DNA from 3 places in the Vreelandella sp. 2A-K22 genome. Region 1 is predicted to be linked to each of the others. Evidence: predicted binding sites of a transcription regulator. Region 1 holds the regulator's gene; each other region holds the start of a gene.
The links. The regulator FNR, encoded in region 1, switches genes on or off when oxygen is low (the NO sensors DNR and NnrR bind a similar motif). The targets are predictions, from matches to a motif close to TTGATNTANATCAA.
Positions count from the first base shown of each region.

Region 2: a site for FNR is predicted at 2,469-2,482, ahead of ACW17M_RS12455 (enolase C-terminal domain-like protein). Genes of this name have one in related genera too.
Region 3: a site for FNR is predicted at 3,648-3,661, ahead of ACW17M_RS15125 (xanthine dehydrogenase family protein molybdopterin-binding subunit). Genes of this name have one in related genera too.

Region 1 is NZ_JBSUGC010000025.1:18,336-25,066, forward strand. It holds gene ACW17M_RS23235 (DUF294 nucleotidyltransferase-like domain-containing protein) at 1-793, shown strand, start outside; gene ACW17M_RS23240 (3'-5' exonuclease family protein) at 799-1,452, shown strand; gene ttcA (tRNA 2-thiocytidine(32) synthetase TtcA) at 1,715-2,635, shown strand; gene fnr (fumarate/nitrate reduction transcriptional regulator Fnr) at 2,628-3,374, opposite strand; gene hemN (oxygen-independent coproporphyrinogen III oxidase) at 3,459-4,892, opposite strand; gene ACW17M_RS23260 (sulfite exporter TauE/SafE family protein) at 4,971-5,663, opposite strand; gene ccoS (cbb3-type cytochrome oxidase assembly protein CcoS) at 5,660-5,905, opposite strand; gene ACW17M_RS23270 (heavy metal translocating P-type ATPase) at 5,902-6,731, opposite strand, start outside.
Region 2 is NZ_JBSUGC010000008.1:77,350-84,080, reverse strand. It holds gene ACW17M_RS12465 (M48 family metalloprotease) at 1-350, opposite strand, end outside; gene ACW17M_RS12460 (metallophosphoesterase) at 1,551-2,312, shown strand; gene ACW17M_RS12455 (enolase C-terminal domain-like protein) at 2,636-3,976, shown strand; gene ACW17M_RS12450 (Bug family tripartite tricarboxylate transporter substrate binding protein) at 4,013-4,957, shown strand; gene ACW17M_RS12445 (tripartite tricarboxylate transporter TctB family protein) at 4,977-5,492, shown strand; gene ACW17M_RS12440 (tripartite tricarboxylate transporter permease) at 5,508-6,731, shown strand, end outside.
Region 3 is NZ_JBSUGC010000010.1:201,296-208,026, forward strand. It holds gene ACW17M_RS15115 (nucleotidyltransferase family protein) at 1-308, opposite strand, end outside; gene ACW17M_RS15120 (XdhC family protein) at 298-1,266, opposite strand; gene ACW17M_RS15125 (xanthine dehydrogenase family protein molybdopterin-binding subunit) at 1,266-3,536, opposite strand; gene ACW17M_RS15130 (MarR family winged helix-turn-helix transcriptional regulator) at 3,746-4,225, shown strand; gene ACW17M_RS15135 (N-carbamoylsarcosine amidohydrolase) at 4,270-4,935, opposite strand; gene ACW17M_RS15140 (maleate cis-trans isomerase family protein) at 4,986-5,735, opposite strand; gene ACW17M_RS15145 (alpha/beta fold hydrolase) at 5,778-6,596, opposite strand; gene ACW17M_RS15150 (FAD-dependent monooxygenase) at 6,593-6,731, opposite strand, start outside.

The DNA.
Region 1 (6,731 bases):
GCAGATTCTAAAAACGGATCAGGATAACGGCTTGATTCTTGCCGATGAAACCCAGTGGCCTGATCTTGCCAGCCATATGCAAACGCTCACCGATACCCTGATTCAGCTTGGTTACCCGCCGTGCCCCGGCAACATTATGGTGTCTAACCCCGAGTGGGTGGCCACGGTATCCCAATGGAAAGGTAATATTGCCAAGTGGGCCAGGGAGCGTGATGGCGATAGCCTGATGAAGCTGGCCATTATGCTCGATGCTCATGGCGTGGCGGGCAACCCGAGCTTGCTTGAGAGCGTGCGCGATGAGCTGTTTGAACGCTGCTCGGGCGATGAGCTGCTGCTTTCCTATTTTGCCCGCACGGCGCTGCGCTTTTCGACGCCGCTGACGCTGTTTGGTTCGCTGAAAAAGCCTCAGCACGGTATCGATATCAAGAAAGGCGGTATTTTCCCTATCGTGCACGGTGTCCGCACCATGGCGCTTGAGCGGCGCATCAAAGCCACCTCGACGTTTGATCGCTTGGATGCCCTGGTTACTGACGGCCGGTTGGATCGCCGTTTTGCCGATGACCTGGGCGAAGCGTTGGCGCTCTTTTCTGAGCTGCGCCTCAAGCAGCAGCTAAGTACGCTGGAAACTTCTGCGGATGCGAAAGAAACTAACGCCCAAAGCAGCAGACGCGCTAACCGTGTCGTGGTGCAGAACCTCTCTTCCCTGGAGCGCGACCTACTGCGCGAAGCGATGCATATTGTCAAAGACTTTAAGCAGCGGCTTTCCCACCGTTACCATTTGGAGTATTCGTGAGCGGAATGCGGCTGTTAGATCGACATGTGACGCTATTTAGCGGCTCGCTGCGCACCTTGTTAAGGCGTGAAAGTGACCGGCGTCGTTGTGCAGATTCCCCCTATGCCTGGCTGTTTCAGCCCTATATGGGCGAAGAGCTGGTGGCGCTCGCCTGCACAGCAACGCCCACGCAATCATCACCTGTGATCAGCGTGGCGGCAGTGGTGCTGAGCCATCAGCAGGTGCATACCAGTCGTGCTTTTGTGATCACCCTTGGTAGCGCAAAGCAGCCCGAGAGCGCAACGCTGCGCCGTCATCACTTGCTGTGCGAGGCGGGGGAGATACTGCCACCAAATAGTGATAACTTGAGCGCGCTAGTAGAATTTATCGGCAATCGGCCCATCGTTGGCTGGCAGTTAGAGAAGCGCATTGGAGCATTGAATGCACTACTCAGTAAGCGGCTGAATTTTGCCCTGCCCAACGCCCAGGTCGATGTGGCAAAACTGCATCAGCGCCAACTGCGCCGTTTGCACCCGGAGGTCGAAGCGCCCAGCAGCTTCGCCCAGGCGTTGGCATGCTGGCAAGTACCCGTCATGGGCATGCAGAGTGTGCTTGGAGAGGCCACCGCCAGCGCACTGCTGTATATGCGCCTGCAGCGTATTATGGCGCAGGTGGCATAGTAGTCTCTTTCGTCGTGGCGAGGACAGCTTTCCGCGAGGGCGCTGTGAACCCCTCCCTGGGCGCTACTTTTGTCATCCATGACAAAAGACCCTCGCTCCAAGCTGCCCTCGCACCGAGGTATGGTGCAGCGGTCAAAATAGTCACTTCCAATTGCGATATCTTGTGTGGCTACGTCTGATTAGTTGGGTCAGGCGGTGAGTGTTGTTAGAATAGTTATTACTTTTTTCTCTCACGCCTTCTACCCTCGGCAGTGCTTATACCATGCAAACTCTTGATCACTTTGATCCTGCTCACCTTGATACGGTTGGAGCCACCCCAGCTGACGCTGAGCACGACCAGCCTGAGCTGGCTGATGCGAAGCAGAAGCGTGAATTTAACAAGCTGCAAAAGCGTCTGCGCCGAGAAGTGGGCAATGCGATCATTGATTATCAAATGATCAATGAAGGTGATCGCGTAATGGTCTGCCTCTCCGGTGGAAAGGACAGCTACACGATGCTGGAGATTTTGCGCAATTTGCAGCGCAATGCGCCGGTCAATTTTTCGCTGGTAGCGGTCAATCTGGATCAAAAACAGCCGGGTTTTCCCGAGCACGTATTGCCTGCGTATCTGGATAAGCAGGGCGTGGAGTACCACATTGTCGAGCGCGATACTTACTCGGTGGTAAAAGAGAAAACCCCGGAAGGTAAAACCACCTGCGCGCTTTGTTCACGGCTGCGGCGCGGCTCGTTGTATGGCTTTGCCGAAGAGATTGGCGCCAATAAGATAGCCCTGGGCCATCACCGGGAAGATATTCTCGAAACACTGTTTCTCAATATGTTCTTTGGCGGCAACCTGAAAGCGATGCCGCCAAAGCTGCTATCCGATGATGGGAAGAATATCGTTATTCGGCCGTTGGCCTACTGCAAAGAGGCTGATATCGCCGAGTTTTCGCGGCTGATGGCGTTTCCGATTATTCCCTGCAACCTGTGCGGTTCACAGCCTAATATGCAGCGTCAGGTGGTCAAAGAGATGCTCGCCGAGTGGGACAAAAAGTTTCCTGGCCGCCTGGAGAGCATGTTCAAGGCTGTCACCAACATTGCCCCTTCCCAGTTGGCCGACCGCAGCCTGTTCGATTTTGAAGGCCTTGAGGCCAAGCAAGCAGAGCTACTGGCGGGGCGTATCCAAGCCTTTAACGTCAGCTAACTGTTTGCTCTTCCTCTTCGGCGAGGGTAATCAAGCGCGGCATATCGAGAATGTTGACCTCTCGCCCGGAGACCGCCACCACGCTCTGCTGCTGAAAGCGGCTTAGTATGCGGCTGACCGTTTCCACCGCTAAGCCCAGGTAGTTGCCGATATCAGCCCTGGGCATTGAGAGGCGAAAGCTGTAAGGCGAGTAGCCCCGGCGACGAAAACGATCCGAGAGGGTAATCAAAAAACTTGCTAGCCGCTGATCGGCGGTTTTACGCGAAAGTAGCCGCATCATACGCCGGTCATCGCGCAACTCTTTGCTCATGCTACGATAAAGCTGGCCACGCAGTTCGGGTAGCTCCTCCGAGAGTAAGTCCAGGCGGTCAAAAGGAATCTCGCAGACGGTGGTCGTTTCCAGGGCGATAACGCTACCGGGGTAATGCTCTTCGTCAATGCCATCCAACCCCACCAATTCACTGGGCAGGTAGAAATTGGTCAACTGCTCGCTGCCGTTACCTTCGGCGGTGATCTGTTTCAAACTGCCCGAACGGACTGCGTAAACGCTGGTAAAGGTGTCGCCCTGACGAAACAGCGGTTCGCCTTTTTTCAGCGGCGCGCGACGACGAATAATGGCGTCGAACTGCCCCACGTCGTCCAGCTCAAGGGCAAGTGGCAGGCACAGTGAGCTCAAACTGCAGGTTTGGCAGCGAGCTTCATGGAGTAGCGAGCGCCGACGGCTCATGGGTTCCAACATGCTTTGCTCCTTGAGAGGGTCCCGCTTATCAATTAGAAAATCCTTACTTATTATAGTCGCTTTAGCATGCCTGCAATAAGGTGATTAAACAATCTTAGAATACTGTTGTCCCGTTTGCCCGGAAAGATGGGTATCAAACGCCATTGCTATATGGCGAATCAGCAGCCGCCCCGTCGGCGTGGCGTTAAGCTGATCACCGCGGCGGGTCAGCAGGCCATCCTGTTCGGCGCTCTGCAGGCGCTCAAGCGCTGGCGCAAAGTAGCGGGGGGCATCGATGTTCCAGCGTTGACTAACGGCGGCCAGGTCAATGCCCATATCGCACATCAGCCGCTCAATCACGTCCCGCCGGATCAGGTCGTCATCACTTAAGCGTATGCCACGCACGGTGGCAAGCTGCCCCTGATCCAGCGTCGCTTCGTAGCTTGCCAGATCGCTCGGGTTCTGCGCATAGACGTCATCAATGCGCGAAATCGCCGATACGCCAAGCCCGATTAAGTCGCACTGAGCATGGCTGGAGTAGCCCTGGAAGTTGCGCTGCAGCGAGCCTTCGCGCTGGGCAATAGCCAGGCTATCGTCAGGGCGGGCAAAGTGATCCATACCGATATGCACATAGCCAGCTGCGGTGAGCATTTCGATGGTGGTGCGCAGAATCGCTAGCTTCTCTTCTCCGCCTGGCAAGTCATCGACATTAATGCGCCGCTGCGGGGCAAAACGCTCGGGCATATGCGCGTAATTAAACACAGAAAGGCGCGCCGGGTTGAGCTCGATCACCTGGCGTAGGGTGTTGGCAAAGCTCTTTTCAGTCTGAAATGGCAAGCCATAAATTAGGTCGAGATTGAGCGAGCGAAAGCCCAGGCGATGCGCCTCCTCCATCAGCGTTTCGGTAAGTACCCGAGGCTGAATACGGTTAATCGCTTTCTGCACCAGCGGGCTTAAATCCTGCACGCCCAGGCTGATGCGATTAAAGCCGAGGGATTCGAGATGGCGCAGCGTAAACACATCCGCTTCGCGAGGATCTATTTCAATTGCGTAATCGCGATCAGCAGACGATGAAAGACCAAAACGTGCATCCAGTCGATCAATCAGGTCGCCCATCTGGTTCAAACTGAGAAATGTCGGCGTGCCGCCGCCCCAATGCAACTGCTCCACCGGTCGTGATGTATCCAAGTGGCGTGCGGTCAGCACCATTTCACGGTCAAGCCGGGCTATATAGGGCTCGGCAAGGGCAGTGTTTTTGGTAGCGATTTTATTACACGCGCAGTAGAAGCAGATCTTGCGGCAGAAGGGCACATGAACGTACAGAGAGAGCGGACGCTTACTGGCATTGCTACGCTCCAATGCCTGGGTCAGGTCGCCAGGGGTAAATTGGTCGTGAAACGACAGCGCCGTGGGGTAGGAGGTGTAGCGTGGGCCGTTGGTGTCGTAGCGACTCAGTAACGCTTCGTCCCACACCGGCTGCATAGGGGCTGCGGCAGCAGCGGGTGCAAGAGGCAAGGCAGCAGGGGTATGAACGGGCATGAAGGGGCGCTCCGACGTTAGGAAATGCCGCTAGCCTAACCCGTGGTTAGGAGGTAAATGTTGAGCCACGTCATGCTATTAGAGGTTGTGTACCGAAAGCGTCCACAGTTGCCACAGTGCAAAAGCGATAATTGTCAGCGCTGCCACGCTGCGGGTCGCGGGGTGACGTATCAAATGGCTGAGCTGGCGGGCAGCCAGGCCAGTGGCAAGCAGCGCAGGTAGGGTGCCAAGCCCAAAGGCGCCCATGAGTAGAGCGCCCTGAAGCGGGTCGGCAATCGCTAAGCTCCAGGCCAACATGGAGTAGACCAACCCGCAGGGGAGCCAGCCCCAGAGCGCTCCCAGGGCGAAGGCTTGGGGAATATGCACTACGGGCATCAAGCGACGCCCCACGGGTTCGATAAAGCGCCATAGTCGCCGGCCAACGGCCTCCACTTTGAGCAGCCCTTTCCACCAGTTGGCGATATACAGTGCCATTAAGATCAGCATCAGTGCGGCAAATACCTGGAGTAGCAGGCGTGCCGTAGCAGAAAGGGAAAACAGCGTGCCTAGCAGTGCCACCAGCGCGCCTGCGCTCATATAGCTAACAATGCGGCCTGTGTTGTAGCTGAGCAGCAGGCCTCCCATGCGCGCCGGATGACGCATGCTGGGGGGGACTGCAAAGGTGAGCGCGCTCATAATGCCGCCACACATACCAATGCAGTGGGCGCCGCCCATCAAGCCAAACACAAACGCCGCCATTAGCGGCGGCAGATCAAGCCCCGTTGGATTCATGGCCGAGGCTCTTGGTCGTCGGGTGTGTCTGCCGCTGATGGTTCGGAAGATTTTTGCTTTGCCTGCTGATGCTGGCGGCGCTGCTCAGGGCTAAGATCGTTTTCATCCTCATCAAATAGAATGCGGTGCGCTGGGCCTTCTAGGTCATCGAACTGATCATTTTTCACCGCCCAGAAAAACGCCCAGACGGCGAGGCCCAGCAAAATCAGGGAAAGCGGGATCAACAGATAAAGAATCGTCATGCGGCCACCGGTGTTGAGGTGTCGAGCGTTGGCGCGGGCTGAGGTCGCCAGCGCGACAGTCGCAGGGCATTACCCACCACTACTAGCGAGCTAAGCGACATTCCAATTGCAGCTAGCCAGGGCGGCACCAGACCCATTGCCGCCAGCGGCAGCGCCGAAAAGTTGTAGCACACTGACCAAATCATGTTCTGGCGCATGATACGCCGGGTGGCGCGGGAAATCTCGATGGCCTCAAAAATCCGCATCAGGCGTGGGCTGAGCAGCACTGCGTCGGCGCGGGTGCGGGCTAGGTCCGTTGCGCCATTCATGGCAATCGCCACATCGGCACCGGCTAACACCGGCACGTCGTTAATGCCGTCACCAATCATCGCCACAGTTTCGCCTGCGGCTTGAAGCTCTTTCATCCGGGCCAGCTTGCCTTCCGGGCTGGTGCCCGCATGCCAGATGGCAATATTGAGCTGATCGGCCAGGCTTTCCACGGCATCTTCGGTGTCACCAGATAGCAGCTCCACGCTTAACCCCAGAGTCTGGAGGGCTTTGATCGTGGCGGCAGCGTCGTCGCGAACGCCATCGTGCAGGCCAAACCAGGCGCGGGGTGCACCGTTTTCACTAAGCAGCAGCCACTGACCTTTGGCCGGCGCCGCTATGACGTCATCCTCGGTGCTATCTATTGCGCCATTTATTGCGCTATCCATTGCAAATTCGGGCTTGCCCAACCGCCAACGAGCGCCGTTTAGGCTCCCTTCGAGCCCTTGCCCGGTGTGGCTGTGAATATCTTTGGCTTGCAGGGTCGCATCCCGGAACGGCCTAAAGGCGCGGGCGATCG
Region 2 (6,731 bases), on a different contig from region 1:
AGTCGAATGGATCCGTTGGGTACCGCAAAAGCATTCATTTCTTCTATTCGATAAACGTTATAGTCAAGCGTATGGCCGTCGACTGTTTCCCAGCCTTGGGTTAACTCGGCCAAGCGTTTTGCATACTGGCTATCGTCTGCAACAAGGTGGTTCTGGGAGTCAAGCTGGGCGATGGTTTGATCGCCTAGTTGTTGCATTTGCTGATCTGACATCGTGGCAGCGCCGGCTAAGCTGGAGCCCGCAGACATTAAGCCTCCGAGATCAGCGCCTGATTGACAGCCGCTAAGGGCGAGTGTCGCCACTAAACCTAAAGCATAAGATGTTTTGCGAACCAAAAAAGGTGTTTGCATCGTCCGTTCCTTCGTCAATGTGCGTGCATAACAAGAAGAGTCTGCACGTTGAGTATTGCGCCTTTATCAGCCGAATTAATATTAGACTATTTCTTTATATAACTCCATACCCAGCCGTGAAGTAAATGATTTGGGGGGACTATGTATACTGAAGCGTCGAGGTGGTTATCATTAATCCACTAGGTATTGCAATACTATTTGTTTTTTTAAAGAGGTGACAAATATAATTAAGCCTAATGGTAGCGAGCATTAAAGCGGTTCATCTGGTAAGGAGTGCGGGTAAGCAGAAGAGCGTTATCTTATACAGGCGTCTTGTGTCAAGAGACTATGTTGCAGGGTAATGCATGGCTGCGTAAAGCATAGTTATAGCCTGGAGGTCGTATATTTAGACCTGATAGTGATGCTTGTCCATTTAACTAGGTAAAAAAACGCCTCGCTGAAACGAGGCGTTGAGCGGCGTTGAACCAATATGACGTTTGGGGACTTAGCGCAGGTAAGCTTTAATAGCGTCAAGTGCCGCACGTTGTTGGCGGGCACGCTGTGCCCATACTTCCATAACATCTACTTCCAACGCTTGTGTTGGGGTGACTAAGTGTTGCATGGCGTTCACTCCTCTTTCAGGGGACAGGGAATGCGATGAGACCTTGTTGTAAAACTTATGTTGTAAAGCCTTCAAGTTGTAGAAAGCTTATGTTGTACACAGCCTGTGTTGTGCATAGCAGCAATTTAGCTGTGGTCGGATATTAAGAGCTTTTTTTACTCAGGGCTAGTCCTAACGATGTAGGTGATTTGCCATTTTTCGTAAGCCGTGGCTTACAAATATCTGTGTTTGGATATTAGGTCTTTGAATGGAAAAGGTTTTCATAGTCATAAAAAAGCCGGAAAATATTCCGGCTTCGGTGATTAGCTTTTGGTCTAAAGGGCGCAAAAGCACCTGAATTAGCCTAAATAGGCTTTCAGCGCTTCAACTGCGGCACGATGCCATTGAGCATTCAAGCTCCAGAACTCTAGAACTTCATTATCGCGTGCAGGGGGGGTTATTAAAAAAGTCATTGTGCGGTCCTCCTATTGGGACTACATCGTTATTATAGCCTATTTTTGCTGCAATGCAGCATGCCTTGACGTGACACCGATGCCCTGCGACAACGTGTCCTAGGCCGGGTAAGATCGTTTAAATAGGTATTTGTTACGAGGAGCCCTATGCGTCTGCGTATTTTGTCTGACCTGCACCTGGAGTTTTTTGACGGGAACCGCGAGCTGCCTGAGGTGGAGGCAGATGTAGTGGTTCTGGCGGGGGATATTCACCGTAAGTGCGAAGGCCTTGCCTGGGCGCGCCACCAGTTTCCAGACACGCCGATTATCTATGTACCAGGCAACCATGAGTTCTACGGTACCTGCATGCCGCTGCTGCGTGATGAGCTGGCGCTCGAAGCCGAGCGGCTCGACATTGAGCTTCTGGATAATCGTGCTGTCACCTTCAATGGCGTACGCTTTTACGGTACAACGCTATGGACTGACTTTGCGTTGTACGCCGGTGACCCAACGCAAAACCCCGCCGATACTGAGTCTAAGGCGTTGCGCTACATGCCCGACTTTAAAATCGTTCAAACCTCGCCAGGGGAGACATTCACACCTCAGGCAAGCCAGCAGGTGCATGCTGAAGCGCTTGCTTGGCTCGAAAAAGAGCTGTCCCAGCCGTTTGATGGCCCTAAGGTGGTGGTTAGCCATCATGCCCCGCTACACGACTGTATCCCAGGCCAATATCTGGGCGACGCGTTATCCCCCGCGTTTGCCTCCAATTTGCCTCATTTAATGGGCAATATGGATGTATGGGTGCACGGACATGTTCACGAACCCGTGGATATTCTGCGTAACGGCACGCGTATCATTGCCAACCCTGGTGGATACCCTGATGAGTTTACTCCAGCGATATTTAAGCCAGGCTGGGTGGTTGAAGTATAAAAATAAATAAAATCAGTTATTTAATGTCTTTTTTAGGTTGTTAATCACTTGCTGGCAGTCATGTCAGCCAGTGCTACTTTGGTTTAATTTTCACTACTGCTGCTTGCGTCTGAAAGTCATGCTACTTATCTTCTTATTTGTATGATGTATGACATATTGATCCGGATAATTAGATCGCCTATGCCAAGCAGCGAAGAGTGGGTTTGAGTTTAAAAGTCTTTGATTGACCAACAAGGGCTGCGTTTGTCCGCCTTCGTTATTTTAATGCGGCAATGAGCGGGATGCTGATCTGCGCGCTAACACCGCCTAATGGAGAATTGTTTATGTCGAGTCACGACACTCCCACGATAACCGATATGCAGGTCATTCCCGTGGCAGGGCGCGATAGCATGTTACTCAATATCGGTGGAGCGCACTCGCCGTATTTTACCCGCAACCTGGTTATTCTCAAAGATAGCCACGGTAATGTAGGGGTAGGGGAAGCCCCCGGTGGCGAGACGATTCAAACGTCTCTTGAGCAGTCACGAGAGATGGTGGTCGGTCAGTCGATCGGGAAAATGCGCTCCATGATTGCGTCGTTACACAATATCGGACGGAGTGCCGATTTTGAAGATTTCGGCAAAGGCTCCTGGACATTCGAACTGCGCATCAATGCAGTTGCCGCGCTTGAAGCGGCGTTACTTGATTTGATGGGGAAATTTCTGGGAGTGCCGGTGGCAGAGCTCCTAGGCAACGGCAAGCAGCGTGACAGCGTTGACGTGCTGGGGTACTTATTCTTTATCGGTGATGGGCACGCTACGCCGTTGGATTTTCGACGTGGCACCGGGGGCTTGGATCACGACTGGTACCGTTTGCGCGACGAGGCGGCCATGACCCCTCAGCACATTGTTGAGCTAGCTCAGGCGGCGCATGATCGATACGGCTTTAAAGACTTTAAGTTAAAGGGCGGGGCTCTGGCTGGCGAGCAAGAAATAGCGGCCGTCACGGCGCTGCACAATGCGTTTCCGGATGCGCGCACGACCATTGACCCTAACGGTGCTTGGTCGCTAGAAGAGGCGATCCGGCTGTGCAAGGATCTCCACGGTGTGATTGCCTACGCAGAGGATCCTTGCGGGGCAGAGCAGGGCTTTTCCGGTCGCGAGATTTTAGCTGAGTTTCGCCATGCCACCGGGTTGCCTGTCGCCACCAACATGGTAGCCACCAACTGGCGGGAAATGGCCCACGCGCTGATGCTGTGCTCAGTCGATATTCCATTAGCCGACCCGCACTTCTGGACACTTTCCGGTGCTGTACGTGTCTCCCAGCTCTGCCAGGATCATGGTATGACCTGGGGCTCGCACTCCAACAATCATTTCGATATTTCGCTTGCCATGTTCGCCCAGGTGGGGGCCGCCGCCGTGGGGCGCACAACCGCGCTTGATACCCACTGGATATGGCAGGAGGGCGACGCTCGCCTGACTCGCAATCCGCCGGAGATTGTGGGTGGCAAAGTGGCCGTAAACGATGCGCCGGGGCTTGGGGTCGACATCGATATGAAGGCCATAGAGGAGGCTAATAAGCTCTATCTTTCACTGCCTGCTGGCGCTCGGGATGATGCGATGGCAATGCAGTATTTGATAGATGATTGGAAGTTTGATCCGAAAAAGCCAGCGTTAGTGCGCTGAGTGAATACCCTAAACATAACAAAGAAGGACATTACAATGAAAAAGTTAGCGCTAAGCTTATCTGTGGCAACAGCAATGCTGGCCAGTGCTGGTGCATTTGCTGAATATCCTGAGCAAAACATCGATATGATCGTGCCCTTCTCAGCCGGTGGCGGCAACGACACCTTCGTCCGCGCACTACAGCCGCTTCTGGAAGAAAAACTCGATACCAACTTGGTCATTCGCAATATCTCGGGCGGCGGCGGAGCCGTGGGGCTGACACGTGCTCAGGCATCAGATTCAGATGGCTATACCTTAGCTGCCGCCAGTAATGCACTGCTGACCTTGGAGGCGTTGGGTAATGTTGACTTTACCTACGAAGATTTTGATTTTGTCGCCAAGATCCTTGAAGAGCCCTACGTCATCGCTGTTGGTGAAGACAGTGAATACGCCGACTTGGACGCTATGGTCGAGGCTGCGAAGGAAGGCACCTCGGTGCAAGTGGGGGTTTCGGGGGTAGGGTCATCAGCTCACATCGCGGCGGTGGCCTTTGCTGATACCGCTGAAGTCGATTTTAACTTCATTCCCTATCCCGGCGGTTCTGAGACTATCTCCGCTGCTATGGGCGGGCACGTAGATGCCGTGGTGCTAGGTGGAGCGGAACTTCGCTCGGCGCTAGAGTCAGGTCGTCTGAAAGCCTTGGGTATGTCCTACGCAGAGCGTAGCGAGTCGCTGCCCGATGTGCCTACTTTCCAAGAGGAGGGCTACAACCTGTCTCTGACAGTATGGCGCGGCATCGCGGGCCCTGATGGCCTACCGGAAGAGGCTAAGGAAGCGTGGGTCAGCACCATTAAAGAAATTGTAGAAGAAGGATCCTTCGAAGAGACTGCCTCGAATCTGGGCTTGGATATTGTACCGCTGTATGGAGATGAGTTAGAGGCGTTTATCGCCGAATCTGCTGAAGTGATGAAAGACAGTGCTGGCGACTTAGCTGCTAAATAAAATAAGGAGTTAGCGACTGATGGCAAAGGATATAGGTAAACCGATCTTTGATCTGTTTCTTGTGGTGGCATCGGCAATTGGGTTTTATATGGCCACTACGCTGCCAGCCGTCAGCATGGCGGGGGGGCTTTCCCCCGCTTCTTTTCCAAAGTTGATTTCTGGCTTGATTTTTGTGTGTGCTGTGCCCTGCTTAATACGTGATTCTTACGAATGGCTTGCTGCAAGGCGAGTGCGGGAAGACGCAACAGCCCTTAATGCCACTGCTCCGAAGAAAGGCATTTTGCAATGGCTGACCATCGTGGCTTTGATTATTGTTTATATCAATTCTTTCGAGCGGCTGGGGTATATCGCAAGCACAGCGATATTTTGCTTTTTAAATGTCGTTTGCCTTGTCATAACTAGCGGTGAATTTCAAAAATTAAGCAATAGTCGAAAACTTCGAAACCTAGCAGCGTATACAGTTTTTGCGTTCGCTTTATCATTGGTTATCTATTATGTATTTACCGAACTGTTCAATATCCCACTGCCGGATTGAAGAAGGAGAAGTGAGATGCTAACGGGTTATATTGATGGTTTGGGGCTGGTCTTCCAGTTGGGTACATTATTGGCGATTGCCGGTGGGACTTTCCTAGGCATTATCATGGGGGTATTGCCAGGCTTAACATCGGCCATGGCGATAGCCCTATTATTGCCGGTAACCTTTGGAATGCCGCCTGTGATGGGTATTGGTATGCTGCTGGGTACCCTGTGTGGTGCTGGTGCCAGTGGCTCGATACCCGCCATATTGTTGAATATTCCAGGAACGCCATCCTCGGTCGCGACTACGTTCGATGGCTTCCCAATGGCTCAAAAGGGGGAAGCGGGGAGAGCCCTGGGGCTGGCAATTGTTGCCTCTTTCTTTGGCGGTGTAGCAAGTATGGTGGTGTTAAGTCTTCTCGCACCACCCATCGCTGAGTTTGCATTGCGATTTGGTGCTGCGGAGTATTTTTCGCTGAGCATTTTCGGGCTAGTCATTATTGCTTCTGTTGCGGGCAAGTCCCTCCTTAAAGGTTTGATTGCAGGCCTAATAGGTTTCTTTTGCTCTACCATCGGTACAGATCCTATTGCGGGGGTCGACCGTTTTACGTTTGGACAGCTGTCTTTATTGACCGGGATTAACCTTTTACCGGCGCTGATTGGATTATTCGCTGTATCACAAGTGCTGAAAGATGCCTTCGAATATGACCCCTCCAATAAACTTCAGAATAGCCCCCATAAGGTCGATATTGCACGCCCGCGGTTTATTGAAACGCTGCGCAATTGGCGCGCCCTTCTTGTCGGGATTGTGTCTGGTTCTGTCGTGGGCCCAGTGCCTGGCGCTGGGGGCAGTATCGCCTCACTGGTAGCCTATGACCAAGCACGTCGTTTTTCTAAAACACCTGAAAAGTTTGGTAAGGGGCATGGTGCAGGCATTGTCTCCGTTGAGAGCGCGAACAATGCTTTATTAGGTGGGGCGTTAATTCCTACGCTTGCGCTGGGCATCCCCGGCGAGGCCGCGACGGCTGTTCTATTGGGTGGTTTAATGATTCAAGGCGTTACGCCGGGGCCGATGCTATTTGAAAGCCAGAGCGGCATCATTTACGGGATATTTTTAGCGTACTTAGTCGCTAACTTCTTCATGCTTATCATCATGTGTTTAGGTATCAAGCTGTTTGTTCGTGTACTGCTAGTGCCAAGAAAGCAGTTGATATCGGCTATCATTGTTTTCTGTTTCATCGGTGTTTATGGCGTTGAT
Region 3 (6,731 bases), on a different contig from region 1:
GCAGCACGATAATGATGTATGCTTTCATCGCTGCAGAGTTGTCTAAAAGCATCGCTAATACTGTAACCAAGGCCTAAATGACTGCGCTGACTAATAATAATGTGATTCGTTGGTGTAAGGCCGAGTGACTGGGCGTTATCTTCGGGTTTGATAACAACGCGGCTATTAGAAAAAGTTTTCTGAATAGTTCGTAAAGTGGAGCTAAGCAGCGTTTCCCCATTGCCTAACTTGGCGACTCTTTTATCGCTGCCAAAGCGGCTTGATTGCCCTGCCGCCATCACGATGACTATGATATCGCTACAAGGCATGGCGTTCTTTTCCGCGAGAGAGGCGAGCAATATCGGCCATCACGGCTAGCGCAATTTCAGCCGGTGTTTTGCTACCCAGATTAAGCCCAATGGGCATGGCAATTCTTGCTACTTGGCTTTCCGTCAGGCCGCCAGAACGTAGCAGTCGTTCGGCACGCTGCTGTGATGTCTGCTGAGAGCCCATAACGCCAATGTAAAAGGCTTCCGTTCGGACGGCTTCGATCATCGCTAAATCATCGATACGCGGGTCATGGGTCAAGGCCACAACGGCGGTATTGGCATGGCAACCGCCAGAGGCAATAAACACGGAGGGCAGTACCGCCTGCACTTCCACTCCGGCGACAGCAAAATTTTGCCTAGGCTCGTCTCTGGGGTCGCAGACAATCACTTCAAAACCAAGCGTTTGGGCAAACAGCGCACAGGGCGCAGAGACTGAAGAGATCCCCGCGATAATCAGCCGTAGCGCAGGGCCTATGCGAATATTGACGCTATCTGTATCGAAAGTAACGGTGGGCTCGGTGTTATTCGATGGGTTAAAGCGCTTGCCGCTGCCATCCAGTGTGATACAGCGGGTTAGCGGTTGGCGACCCAGTAGCGTGGCATGCATCACTTCTAGGTGAGTGAGGTTTTCGGTGTTGGGCGCTAGCCGTTCAACCAACACTTCAAGGCGACCACCGCAGGGTAAACGAATATTCGCTGAACCAGCGTCACCGCCATAGCGCACCCGTTGAACCGGTTCGTTAAACTCACCCTTTTGAAGCCTTGCGATAAAGTCTTCTTCGACACAGCCACCTGACAGTGACCCCAGATAGTCGCCTGTCGAACATGCGACCAGCATGGCACCCGGCTCCCGGGGGGCCGAGCCAAAAGTTTTCAGAACTGTGCATAGCCAAACGGTCAGCCCCTGGTTGGCCCATTTCAACGCACGTTCGATAACCTGTAGATCAAGATGGTGCATTAAATCGCCGCCTCCATGGGGAGTCGAAGGGCGGCTTTCAGTGCATCGCGAATGGTGTCAGGGGTAAAAGGGGGATGGGTAAAGCGTACCCCCGTGGCATCAAAAAGCGCGTTGGCAATCGCGGGAGCGCCGGGCAGTGAGGCGGACTCCCCAACACCGAGTGGGGGCAGTTCAGGGCGATCAAGCAGCATGACGTCGATGGGAGGCAGCTCCGAGAAACGCAGAATAGGGTAGCCGCCCCACTCTCTGCTGGTTGGTAAACCATCCTCAAAGGTTACCCGCTCCTTTAAAGTGCGGCTGAGCATCTGGATCACATTACCATGCACCTGATGGCGAACGCCGGCGGGGTTCACCATCAGGCCCGCATCCTGACCTACATATAGGTTCTCGACGACAACCCGTCCACTCTTCACATTGACTTTAAGCTCAATCACCCAGGCGGCGAGCGCGGCACCAAAGCCGGGAAATTTACTATGTACGTACTGGGCGTAAGCGAATCCTCGGCCGTAGCGCCACTCGCCATCGCTACTCGGATTGGTGTTAGCGGTGCAGGGTTTCCAGTTCGCACGTTCGGCTAACGCTTCGACAAGCTCGCAGGCGCGGTTATCGGCTAAGTAGCGCAACCGATAGGCGACAGGATCTTCACCCGCCAAGTAGGCGAGTTCATCAATATAGCTTTCGTGGGCGAAAGTGCTGGGCAGCGCCGAGACACCACGCAGCCAGGAGGCGCGCACCAGGGTCGGGACGTCGTCGCACACTATTTGGCGATGAGGGTAGCGGTAGGGCGGCACCGATGTTCGATCCCCCATTTCAAAGGGGATATCAATAGGTGGGGCAGCACCGGTCAGCAGTAGTGCCAGGGTGGGCGCACTGTTAGAGGGGTAGCGCGTATTAAAGCGATAGCCTGCTGGGCTGCCATCTGCGTTTAAGCCTCCCTGAATGGCCATATACTGAGCAGCCCCTTTAGGCTCCCAGGTGTGCTCCTGCTCACGGGTTAGTTGTACACGAACAGGTCGACCCACCGCCTGAGAGAGCAGCACTGCATCCGCGCCAACGTCGTCGGCGCAGTTGCGGCCATAGCAGCCTGATGTTTCCATACGGGTAATGGTGATAACACCTTCATCCAAACCGGTAAGGCGGGCGAGGTCGGCGCGCAGGCTGTGTGGATTTTGGGTGCCCGACCATACGTGAAGGCCATCTTCGTTGGCATCGGCGACAGAGCACGAAGGGCCGATGGAGCCATGCAGTTGGAAAGGCCACACATAGTGACGATTGAGCGGATGTTGTGCGGCGGCCAGAGCGCTGTCGAGATCACCCTCTTCGAGGAGTATGCGCTGCTTGCTGGGCAGGTCGAGCAGTGCTTGCTCTATGTTGTCCAACTGAGGCAAGCCTTCGATTGGGCGCCACTGGATCTTTAGCTGCTTGGCTGCGGCAGCAGCCTGCTCTTCACGCTCGGCCACCACGCCAACAAAGTCACCGACCACCACGACGCTTATCACACCTGGCAAATGCGCCACAGAGCTTTCATCTACCGCGATTAAACTGTTGCCAATAAAGTCGCCGCTATCATGGCCTACATAAGGCGGACGAATCACTCGCCCATGCAGCATGTTGGGCAGACGTAGGTCGTGGATAAAGGTCAATTGCCCAGTGGCCTTGGCGGGTATATCCACGCGGGAGGTCGATTGGCCGACCAGGGTATAATGGCTGACCGGCTTAAGCGGCACCTCATCGGCAAGCTTTAATGCATGACGGGTGCCCCGCAGCAACTCCCCAAAGCTAACGGATGAACGGTTATTATCACTTGGCGTAATAGCGCCGTTCTGGCAGCTAAGTAGTGAGTGCTCAGTGTCAAAGTGCTTTGCTGCCAGGGTTAATAGGTACTCCCGCGCCTGTGCCGCAGCTCGGCGTAAAGGCTCGGCAGTGATCTGAATCGATGCACTGGCTATGGTGGGGCCTTGGTTGGGGGCTTCAACGGAGTTGCCCAGCACCATGGTGACGCTGTCGAACGCGACGCTGAGCTCTTCTGCAACAATTTGAGCGAGCGCCGTGCGTATGCCCGTGCCCAGGTCTACGTGGCCGTTGAAAGCCACGATATGACTAGCGCTCAGTACGGCAATGAATATCTCAGGCTCATGGGGGGTGAAGTTTGAGTGTGTACCTGGCTGTCCGGGCGCGGGCTTGGGGGGCGTAACCGGGTCGCGATAGATCACCAGAACATCAGACCCATACAGCAGTGACTCTCTTGTATAGTCTGATTTATCAGCCATGTCTGCCTCCCACGCTCGCGTTTACGATGATCAGTGCGGATGAATTTTAGGTGATGAAAGAGCGATAACTAAGGTAAAATTATAGCGTGTACGCCATAAAAGCATGATGAATTGATCCAGCGCAAGGAGTATTTCATACGTTGATGCATCATTTTGTTAACCAGTGCCATACTCGATACACGACGTCGCCAATAGATTAAGGATATGGAATGACAACGGATAGTGCGTTCAAACACTCGTCTTCCGGCGAGCACTCTACGCCTTCAGAGCAAGGGTATGATTTCTCTGAGCAAGTAGGGCATCTACTGCGTAAAGCCTACCAGCGGCATACGGCTATTTTTCAGCGCTACAGCAACGATAAACAGCTCACGGCCATTCAATTTGTAACGCTGTGCACGGTGATGGAGCGCGGCCCCAGCTCGTTAACCGATATCGTCAACGCTACGGCGATTGATCCAGCCACTATCCGTGGCGTCATTAAACGTCTTAAAGCGCGGGGGTGGATCTCGCTAACTACCGACCCCAATGATCAACGCAAAGTCATGGTCGTGATCACTGAGGCCGGGGAGACATTAGTCGAGGCTATGGTGCCCAGTGCCAAGCAAATTAGCGATCAGACCATGAAAAATCTCAACCCGGCAGAGCGGGTCGCTTTAATGCATCTGCTGGAAAAAATGAACGCGGACTGATGACTCAACAGAGACGTCCGTTTCACCTGCGTTTTCGGATACTCCTAACGCTTCATTAAGTATCCCAGTGTTTCATCCAGTCCAATCACATCGCCATATTTGCTATCGATATCAAACAGGTTAGCTTCATGGGGCGCGGGGTGACGGTCACCCACGCAGTCACGCACGACCATCACCCGAAAGCCGTGCTGTACTCCATCAACGGCGGTGGCGCGAATGCAGCCACTGGTGGAGCAGCCGGTAATGATGAGTGTATCGATACCCATGGCGATTAGTGTGGAGGCAAGCGAAGTTCCAAAGAACGCGCTGGCATACTGCTTGGTCATTACCAGCTCATCTTCACGGGGTGCCACCTCGGGGCAGAACTCGGCGTAAGGATTGCCCGCCACCATCGCCCGCATGACCGGCGCCTTCTTGACCCAAATGCCGCCATCGATTTGATCCGGGGCGTGATACAGGATGTTGGTGTGGATAACAGGCGTGCCAGTGCGCCGTGCGGTATTGAGTAGCGGCGGCATATTGGCCACCGCATCCACCACGCCCTGGGCAAATAGCGGCGAACCTGGTGTGGTGTAGCCTTGCATAAAATCAACCACCAGCAGCGCGGGCCTTTTGCCAAAGCCGATGCGCCCATCCCACACGCCTCGGTAGTTGTCCGTGGCAGTGTTATCGCTAACGCCATCGCTGTTATCAGTCGTGTGTGGTGACATGGTCGTCTCCTTAATCAGCACACTATATCGTCAATAAGTACCTGATCTCGTTAGTAAGCCCCTGACAAGAGGGCGCCCGCGCCCGGTACGATGGGCTCCAGGTCGAGTGCCTTGAGCATGGCATAGGTGGTCGCGATAGCTGCGGTAACCACCGGCTTGCCGGTCAGGGCTTCGACCTTGGCGACGGCCGGTAGTGACGGCATTTGTACACAGGCTGACAAGACGATAGCGTCCACGTTACTTAAATCGAGACTGGCGACGATTTCGGGGAGATTGGCGGGGTCGTGGCGAGCGACATCCAGGTTATTAGGGATCTCAAGCGCTCGGTAGTCGAGCACGTCAATGCCTTCCTGGCGGATGTAGTCCACCACCATTTCGGTCAGCGGCTTCATGTAGGGGGCCACTACCACCACGCGCTTGGCTTTCATCACACCCAGGGCATCAACCAGAGCACCGGCGCTGGTGACCACCGGCGTGTCGCAGCCGTTCTCTTCGGTGCGGCTGCGCAGACGCTTTTGCGACTCTCGGTGGTAGCCGGGCCCCATCGCCATAATGGCAACCAGGCAGGCATACCCCATCACATCCACTGCGGCATCGGAGAGCTCCAGGGCGCAGCGATCCGACTCTGCATCCATGGCAGCCAGCTCGTCCTTGCTGACGTTCTTCATGCGCATGCGGCTGGAGTGGAAGGTAAAGCGCTCCGGGCGGATTAACTGCCGCGCCGTAAGCATGGCGGGTATTTCGGTCTCCATGGTGATATTGGAGCTGGGGACGATCTGGCCGATACGGTAGCTTTTGATCTCGTTCTTTATATAGTTGCTGGTCATGGTATTTGGCCTCTCTTAGAGCTCGCTGCCCAGGAAGTCTTCAAAGGCGGCAAAAAAACCGTCGAAGTCATCCCAGGGAATCATGTGACCCGCTTGTTCCGCGGTAGAAATACGAACCGTCGGTAGAAGGGCGCGTATTTCGGCGCGATCTTCATCCTGGATGACCCCGCCCTTGCCTGCACACATCAGCAGCGTGGGCACTTTGATAGCGGGGAAATCCTGGTGGATATCGACGCTGTGGAACTCTTCAAACGCCTGAATAATGGCGGGCTCAAAGCAAGTGTGTAACCACTCGGCGCGTAACCGCAGCTGCTCGTCGCTCCAGGTGGGGCAGTAGTGGCGCATGGTCTCGATATCGGCACCACGTGTGCAGTCGCGAATCGAATCCACGTACCAGGGCAGCTTGCTGGGGTACTCACGGCGTCCTGGCCCCGAAACCGGTGGGTCGATAAGTACCAGTTTGTCGATTCCCTTGGCGCCGCGACTCATGGCGCGTAGCGCAAAGCGCGCACCCATGGAGTGGCCCGCCAGAATGACATTGCTCAGACCCAGCGCATCGATAAAGGCGATCACATCGTCGGCGCAGGTGTCGGTGGCATAATCGAGCTCGGGCCCGGTAGACGACAAGCCGCGTCCACGAACATCCAGCACATAAGTGTCGAAATGCTGACCGAGCCGCTCGGCCACAAAACACCAGGTGATGGCCGGGCTGGTAATGCCCGGTATCAGTACCAGCGGCTGGCGCGAAGTCTCGGCGCTGTCGGCAAAGCGCAGGTAGTGCTGACGAATACCATTGGCGTGCACGTTGGCGCCATAGAGATAGGTGCTGTTCATGCTGGGCTCCCTTGACTGGTTGGTTGCTTCAGCGGTACTTCAAAGGGGTCATAGGCGAATACCCAGGCCGGGTCTTCGTCTTCCCGTAACCAGGTATTGTCGTGGGAAACCTGCTGAACCCGAGAGGCGCGTTCA